DNA from 2 places in the Bacillus sp. THAF10 genome. Region 2 is predicted to be linked to the other one. Evidence: riboswitches for the same ligand, from Rfam matches in the RefSeq annotation. Region 2 holds a riboswitch; the other holds the start of a gene.
What was found. A riboswitch is a leader RNA that binds a small molecule or an ion and turns the genes downstream of it on or off. The one in region 2 is predicted to bind S-adenosylmethionine.

Region 1: linked by a shared signal. The riboswitch ahead of FIU87_RS07465 (homoserine O-acetyltransferase MetX) and the one ahead of FIU87_RS02255 (YezD family protein) in region 2 are both predicted to bind S-adenosylmethionine.

The regions. Positions count from the first base shown of each region.
Region 1 is NZ_CP045403.1:1,414,632-1,419,056, reverse strand. Features, by position in the region: gene FIU87_RS07475 (CPBP family intramembrane glutamic endopeptidase) at 1-215, shown strand, start outside; gene FIU87_RS07470 (YkvI family membrane protein) at 218-1,240, opposite strand; gene FIU87_RS07465 (homoserine O-acetyltransferase MetX) at 1,332-2,414, opposite strand; SAM riboswitch class I at 2,488-2,603, opposite strand; gene FIU87_RS07460 (hypothetical protein) at 2,664-2,942, opposite strand; gene FIU87_RS07455 (polysaccharide deacetylase family protein) at 3,024-3,905, opposite strand; gene FIU87_RS07450 (UDP-N-acetylmuramoyl-L-alanyl-D-glutamate--2,6-diaminopimelate ligase) at 4,118-4,425, opposite strand, start outside.
Region 2 is NZ_CP045403.1:413,767-418,191, reverse strand. Features, by position in the region: gene sat (sulfate adenylyltransferase) at 1-171, opposite strand, end outside; gene FIU87_RS02265 (sulfate permease) at 216-1,280, opposite strand; gene FIU87_RS02260 (phosphoadenylyl-sulfate reductase) at 1,311-2,030, opposite strand; gene FIU87_RS02255 (YezD family protein) at 2,130-2,279, opposite strand; SAM riboswitch class I at 2,371-2,475, opposite strand; gene FIU87_RS02250 (hypothetical protein) at 2,710-3,318, opposite strand; gene FIU87_RS02245 (hypothetical protein) at 3,583-4,041, opposite strand; gene FIU87_RS02240 (site-2 protease family protein) at 4,200-4,425, shown strand, end outside.

The sequences.
Region 1 (4,425 bases), 1.0 Mb from region 2:
AAGAGTTGGGGCCACTGAGGAGTGTATTAATAGCTGCAGCCTTATACTCATTAGCACATGCGTGGACAGGAAATCCAATGTTAATGGCAGCAGCCTTTACAGGTGGCTCAGCATGGGGGTTTTTATTTTTAAGGACTGGATCATTATCTGTTGTGATTATATCCCATCTGGTATTTGATTTATTACTTTTAGTGCTAGTTCCATTAACATTTTGAGTTTATTTTCTTACAATTAATAACAGCAGAAATGCCATACTAACATAGCCAAAGAAGGGGTATAAATGTTCAATCAGGCTGCCATAGCCTATTTGACTAATCATATAAATGATGGTGACCAACACGAAAGTTATCAGATATTTAGATATCCCCAACATACTTTCCAACTGACGCTGCAATCCAAAGATATCGCTAACTACAGAAGTAAAGATTTCACCATATATTACGAATACATAGATGCCGAAAAAGGACAGCATTCCAAACTTCACCACTTCAGCCATCGGTATCTCAAACGTATGAAAATTTGGTAAGGATGCAATGGAAATATGACAGGAAATTAATATAAAGCACAGGATTAATCCTCCTAGAAATCCCCCACGTTTTATGACCCATTCATCCTTTGCTTCCTTTGCTAACGGAACAAGTACTGGCTGTGCCATGGCAAGATTAAAAGCAACATACATAAACGGTGCCAGCCAACCTTTCATTCCTTCTGAGACCGGCTTTAGAGTCATAAAAGTTAGACCATCCTCAAAAATTGCATGACAAGCGATGAGCAAGCTAAATAAAATCATTACAGGTACTACGATAATATTTACCCCAACAAGCCCTTTGACCCCTCCTATTACAACGGCTACTGCAAGAAACACAGTTAACAAAAGCCCAAGTTGATAGGACCAGCCAAGCTGTTCTTCAAAAACTGCTCCAGCACCAGACAACATCACAGCACCAACTGAAATTAATATTACTAGCATAAACAGATTAACAAATGCACCTGCGGATTTTCCAAATAAGTATTGATTGAATTCATTATAGGAATTAGCTTTTATTCGGCTTGCCATTAGCATCATTTTTGTTCCAAGCCATATAAATAATATCCCACTCATTAAAATCGTAATAAAACCAATCCAACCGTACTGAGTGAAAAACTGAACAATTTCTTTTCCTGTAGCGAATCCTGCACCTACGATTGTCCCTATATAAACAGCACCAATTTGACAAGCACTTAGCCAACTTCTTTTCACCGTTGCCCCACCTTCCGCCGAACTCCAAAATAAAAACCTGCTTGTCTATATATATGAAACAAGCAGGTAGGAAAGAAGGGATATCCTAAATTCAAGTATTATCTTTTTCGATGAGGTTTTTAATGGTGTCTCCCCATTTTTCAAATTCAACTAAAAAGCCATCATGTCCAAACATCGTTTCTACTTCAAGGTGGGTCGAATCCTTGTTTATAGATTGAAGGTACGCTACAGCTTTACTAACCAACGAACCCGGATAAAGCAAGTCTCCTTTAAAGGATATAAAACAAACGGTGGCTGAAATTTCTTTTAACGCATTTTTCCAGCCCTTTCGGTTGTCTCCAATATCAAATTTATCCATGGCATTTAACAATCGTAAGTAGCTATTTGCATCAAATCGACGAGAAAATTTCTGTCCTTGGTACTTTAAATAGGAGTCCACTTGAAATTCATGCTCTTGTTTTTTTTCTCTTTTAAATCGTTCATTAAAGAGTGTATCTGAACGATAGGTAACAAGACCAACCATTCTAGCAATTTCAAGCCCTTTAATCACTGCTCCTTCTTGATAATGGCCATTATCGAACTCTGGATCGTTTATGATTGCTTGCCTTCCAATTACATTATAAGCAAGGGCATAATCAGTAAAATAGGGTGTAACTGCTATTGGAACAATGATTTCAGCAAAATCAGGGTAAAGAATTCCCCATTCCAACACTTGCATACCGCCAAGGGAACCACCGATAATGGCTTTTACATTTTTCACGCCTAAAGTTATTAGTCCTTGATACTGAGCATGCACCATATCACGGATGGTAATGACAGGAAAATCACTACCATATGGTTTTCTTGTCGCAGGATTTATCGATGTAGGTCCTGTTGTTCCATTACAACCCCCGATTACATTCATCGTGATTACTTGAAATTTGTCTGTATCTACATATAGCCCTGATCCAATAAAATCTCCCCACCATCCCGGGTTATCTTGATTCCCAACTGAAACATGATTTCCTGTTAATGCATGACACACAAGAATGGTACCCAGCGTAGGAGTTCCTACTTTTTCATAAGCAATTACTACATCAGAAAGCTCTTCCCCACTTTCTGTTTTAAATTTACCGATGGAGACTGTTCTAATTTCTTTTTGAATGTCTTTTATACTCACATCATTTCCTCTCATTTCTATACATTTTTACATCACATCATACAAATAAAAAAACTCCCTTCCGATAGGAAGAGAGTTTTTTTATCTCCTCTTATCTTTCAGACATACTAGTCTGCAGGATGTAGCACCTTCTCAAGAAATTATTTTTCTTGAAGGGTTGCCGGACGTCTTCGGGCCTGTTCCCTCAGTCACTCTGGATAAGAGTTATACAATTATATTTAGACAGTGTGTTGTGTTAGCTTTTTGCAATTATAGCAATCCCCTTTAAAGAAAGTCAATACCATCTTCCTTCATTCGAAGCCACCGAAAGCCCCTGCTTTTGAATTCAGGTATTAGTTGTGATTTCTTCTTTGGAAATTCCTTTTTAGGGGATTTATGGATGAATTTCACCGAGTTTTTTATTGATTTATGTGCAAATTCAGCTTCTGCCACAATACGTTCTTCAAACTTCTCATTTGCCTTCTCTACTTTGTTTTTTGACTGACAAGCTGAAACGTTAAACAATAGAACAATGGAAAATAGACAATGAAAAATACAGGTCACGATTATTTACCTCCCAAATTTATCGTCACCTGTAGCACATTGAATATGCGCTTCTTCTTCATTTGTTACAGAACTGTAAAACTACTTTAATCTATATTCATGTAAATGAACAAATTGGAAACCTAAATTTATTAATTCTAAAACAGCTTCCTTTACACCGTCTGCGGTTTCGCTTTCAGGGTGATTCATGTGCAAAATAATAACGGAGCCTGCGGTGGCACTTTTCATGGAATCGACTACTTGTTCTTTTGAAAATGTCGCTCCTGCGTCTCCAATCACATCAAAGTTCACCACTTCCAAATGAAGATCTTCTGCAATTTTTACTGCAACATCGTCATAAAAGGCAGTTCCAGAACGATAATATTGCGGGAACTTCCCTGTCAGCTCAAAAATTTTTAACTGATTTCCCATGATTTCTTCTACAATTTCCTCTTTACTAGTAGTACTTTCTATCCCCCATGCGCTACGTCTAGAAACGGCAAGAGGTTTATGTTCGGTTCCATGATTTTGAATGGTAAACAAAGGATTTGCTGCGAGCTCTAGAAAAATGTCGCGGTTTGCATCTATCCATCTTGCATTAATAAACAAATCAGCCTTAATGTTATGTGTGATAAGGAAATGAATTAGCTCTTCGTCAAAGCCGCTGCCTGTCTCCCCGCCACAAGCATCCAGGGTAAGAGCAATTACCTTATCTTTTGTATCCAATTTTGTTTTTACACCACTAACGTATTCCGAGAATTCTGTCGGTTCTGCATACACTTGTCCAGAGACCTCATGCGCTCGCTGTGTCCATTCATTTCTTACCGTTACATTATGTTGATCTAACCAATAAAACTCTTTCCTTGCTTTACCTCTCTCTAATAAAGGTGCTTCTTCGACTATGGTTACTGCCTGATCTGTCTGTTTTGCACAACCAACTACAATCATGAAAATAATGAAAAAGATAAGGGTTTTTTTCAACAAGAAGCTTCCATCCTTTGTGTTTTTTACAAAAATATTTCTATACCAACGTTGCTGTCGTGTTCTTTTCGTGGAGAAAGTTTTAACCAAGTGGTTTAAAATGGCTTAAAGTGTTAATTGCCAACAATCTTTTAAATCAGATACAAAAAAGAAGACTAGCTGTTGGTTCACGTATTTGTGAACCAACCTTCTAGTCAGTAAATAGTTCCAATCATCTATGTTGTAGGTATTTTATCTGTTAATGGGAAGGCTTTTACTGCATTTAACGTGATTTCTTTTTCATCAAACGGGACTACTTCTTTTCCAACTAACTGATAATTTTCATGTCCCTTTCCTGCTATAAGGATAACATCACCACTCCCTGCAAGTTCAACCGCTCGGGTAATGGCTTCTTCTCTATCAGGAATACATTCATAGTTGTCATGAACGGAGCCAGCTGCCATCATCTCGACGATTTCTTCTCCAGGCTCATCAAGCGGGTTATCTGTTGTATAAATGACAAAGTCTGACTTCTCTGTTGCAA
Region 2 (4,425 bases):
GTCTCTTTCGTTTAGGAATCCTGTAAGTGGGCTGAATAGACCCACGCCGATCAGTTCAAGATCACTTAGGGCAATGGCGTCCAGCTCGATTTCATTTTTGAGTTTCGTAGTGTCATAGTTTGGTTGATACGCCTGCACAAGGGTGCCGCCGTGTGGGTTTGGTAGTGTCATGTTTTCATTACCTCGCTTTTTATAAAATTTTGATGTTGCCTTGGTCAAGAATGGGTGTCCATCTTTATTTTTGGCTGGGTGGAAGGACGGAGCATCAAATACCTCACACCGAAAACCGAGATCAGTACGCCAACCATGGCGATTACTGGGTAGACATTACGCTCTATTAAAAGCTGAATCAGCGTATAGGAAAGCACCATCGATAGCACCGGGGAGACGACCCACACCACGAGCAGCTGGACCACAATGTCTTTTTTCAAAACGCTTCGCCCCTCCTTGACAAAGCCAATACCAATAATGGACGAGGTGGTGATTTGTGTGAGTGGCACCGGAATGCCAAACACGGAGGCTGCGGTAACGATTCCAGCTCCTGTTCCAGAAATAACGCAGCCTTCTTCTAGGCGCAGCTTTGTAATTTTTTTGCCATTCGTTTCGAGGACGCGCTGGCCGAGCAGTAGCGCACCAACTGCTACAAATAAACCTCCCCAGAGAATGCCCTGGTCTGTACTCATAATGCCTGCGCCAACAAGCGGGCCGACTGCATTTGCAACATTGTTCATGCCAGCGGAAAAAGCCTCAAATCCCCCCATCAATACGACCAGCACGCTTAAAATCGGAACGGCACGGGAAGATTTTACCCAGTGATCGATTGTTCTTATTTTTAGAAAGGCTGTTGCCGCAATTGCGATGAAAAATGCCAGCACCGGGGTCAACAGCCAAAAGGATACAATCCACGCAAGCTTTCCGGCGAAAACCGATTGATAAACAATTCCCGCTCCTACAACTGCCCCAACGGTTACCTCACTTGTGGAAAGCGGAATGCCGAAGATGTTTGCTAAAAATAACGAAAGGGCGGCGGATGCAATCACAATTAGGGCAATGGCGACAGAGAAGGTACTTTGCGGTACAATTCCGCTTCCCATCGTTTTCACCACTTCCCCTCCACCAAGCCATGCACCCAAAAAGACAGCAATTCCGCATAGCAATAATGCCCGGTTTCTTGTTACAACTCCAGATCCATAGGCGATTCCCATGGACGCCGCCGCACCGCTCGCTCCAATATTCATGGCGAAAAATAATCCAACGATGACGGCTATGGTGATTAACATGCTGGTTCCTCCTTTACTGTTTGGGCCGTATTAATTCGTGTGGAGGCCGCATTCGGTTTTTCCGCTTCCTGCCCAGCGACCTGCGCGAGAATCAGAGTTGCCGCTGACGGCCTGGGTACAGGGAAAACAGCCAATGCTTGGGTAGCCCTGATCGTGAAGGGAGTTGTAAGGAAGATCATGCGATCGGATATACTCCCAAGTTTCGTCCCATGTCCAATGAATGAGCGGACAAATTTTGATGTTTTGAAATTTATCGTCCTTGTTTAAGTAGTTTGTATGTGCCCTCGTCGGCGATTGCTCCCGGCGCAGACCAGAAATCCATGCCTTTTTGGGAGTTAATGCTTGATGCAGTGGCTCGACTTTTCTGATTTGGCAGCATAAGGATGGCTCCCGTTTCCAAAGAGCCGTTCCATGTTTTGCCGCTTGTTCCTCTAAGGTCAGTGCCGGCTTTCGCTTTTCAATTTGCAACTCAGGGTAACGAGCTTCAACCTTTTGGATTACTTCATATGTCTCTGGAAAATGAAGGTCCGTATCCAGGAAAACAATATTGGCGTCCTTCCTCACCTGAGATAGAAGATCGATGAGAACGATTGCCTCTGCCCCGAAGCTGGAAGCGTAGATTAACTCGTTCTCTTTGTAGGTGGTAAATGCCCACTCCAGCACCTCCTTTGCTCCTTTTGTACTGCTGTTATCGGGAAAGTCTGGCAATGTGGTTTCTTTCCAAGTTTCATAGGTAATAGCGTTGCTCATGCCGTTTTATGCTCCTTTCTAACAATGAAAAAAAGGCAGTCCTTTTACATGCAAGCTTGTGCCATGTAAAAAGACCGCCTCTAGTTTGTCTAGTCAGCGCTATTTGTTTTTAGGAAGGCGAACCTTCTCGTTTTTTTCAATTTGAATGACCTTTCCATCCTGTACAACAAGGGTGATGGATCCAAATTTCACGGATTGAAGCATTCGTTCTAAATGGGACACGACATCCTCCCACTCGGTTTGTTTCATAAGGCCCGCCTCCTTTTTTGTGTTGCATTCCTTTTCGCTTCAATTGAAAAAACGCCTCTTCCAACTGGAAAAGGCGCGGTTCATCATCCTCACCTTATCTTCCAAAATGGATATCCATTCTGCTGGAATTGGCACCTTGCTTTTCGCAGGTTGCCGGGCTTCAACGGGCCAGTCCCTCAGCCGCTCTAGATAAGCGTTTGTAGTTTTCGAAGTTTTCAAAATCAATTAATATTAAAAATAATCCTACCATACTCATATGAATTGTCAACTATTTTTTTGACAAAAATGTGGGGACGGTTCTCGTGGTTTATTCGCAAGGGAGAATGATCCTTGTGAGTCGTCTGGCTAAATGGAGATATTTTCATACAAAAAAAAACATCCCCTAAAGGAGAATAAAAATTGAAGCTTATTGTAGGGTTTTCATTTATTACTATTTTAAATTGTTAATTTCTTCTCTGTATTTTTCTTTAGCTTGATTATGGATCCTTTTAACCTTCTCGTTAATATAGTTTTCCTTTTTATCCAAAAGTGTAGCTTTCTTCTCAGTATCTAAAGGTATTTTTCCATAATTGACTGCTCCGATAATGTATACTCCTGGATCGGACCTACTCTCATCTAAATAAAGAATATAATTTCTGTTATCCTCTATGGCTTGATAATCCTCATATTGAAACGTGGTTGTAACTCCAAACGCATCTTTATAAGAGCCACTTAGTTCAAGCACCTTTATTACATCGCTATCTTTTAAATCATTATTCGTTTTATTATTAATCACTCTACTAATCTTAAAATCTGCAATACTATAAGCATCTATAATCCTGCCTAATTCTGGATCCTTACTGATAATTGTCTCATTTGTTTTTATTTTTTTTCCAATTACCACAAGTTGTGTCTCATTCTCCATTTCATCAAAATTTTCATAAGGAATTGTCTTCCCATCAATAAATATTTCTTTATCTGCAGAGAGACTATTAAATATATAAATGCCACCATAAGTAATAGGTAATAATAGCAATATTAAGATAAGCTTTTTTCTCATAACCTACCTATCCTCCCTATATATATAATTTGCTGCGTTACTCCTATATCATATAAATATGGAAAATCACTTCCATTTAAACCTTCATTTAAAATGGTTAGAAGAAAACGCTATTTTAAATTTAGCATATATTTCTATTTATTCTAATATAATCCTAGATAGTTATCACATTTTTATTAACATTGTTTTTAATAAGATGGATAATGGAGTAACAAAAGCACGCCTCCCATAAAGAAAGGCGTGCTTTATTGATATAACCATGAATCAGTCTCCAATTCTTTGGAGTTTGGTTTCTTCGTTGATGTAGACTCCTTGGTAGTTTTCCCCTGTTGTTGTTTCAAAGATAACGCCTTGAATGGTGTCTTCTATTTGTTCAAAGGTGATGATATCTCGTTTTGTAAGGCCTGTGGGGTCAAAGGTTACTTTTCCTTCTAGTTTAATTTGATCTTTGCTCAGTTTTTCTGCTGTTTCCACCTCATGATCTATCATTCTTTCTTCAATCCACCCAGCAACTAAGGGCTCTAGGGTATCCTCTTTAATTTTTAAGCTTTCATTGTATGTAAGAACCATGGAGTAACGGACATATTGTACGGTTTCATCCTCATTTCCACCTAATCCGACGGACATCGATGAAATCTGAAGCGTTGGCTCAGAAGCCTTCGTTTCCATGTTGCATCCAGCTAATAGTGCAATTGAAATGATAAGAAAAGCAATCCTACCCATCTTGCCAGCCCCCACTCTTTATCGTTATCTTTATTTTACCATATTTAAGGAAAGGAAGGGATGGTTCATCCGCTCCTTTTGAATAATGCGAAATATGTCCATTTATTGGGAACCAATCCTGATTTTAGTCGTATGTACCTACAGGGGGTGGGAGAAGGATGGAATTTTACTTTATGTTTTATCTCTTGTTGTTTTTAGTTATTATTCCGGTATCCGTGTTGATTCATGAGATTGGACATGGTTTGGCGGTTGTCTTATTCTCGAAAATGCATACGCGAGTGTATCTTGGACCAACGGAAAACAACCATGAAAATTTCCAAATCGGAAGAATGCATTTTCATATTATGTGGGCATTTTATGGGTATTGTGCGTTAGGAGATAGAG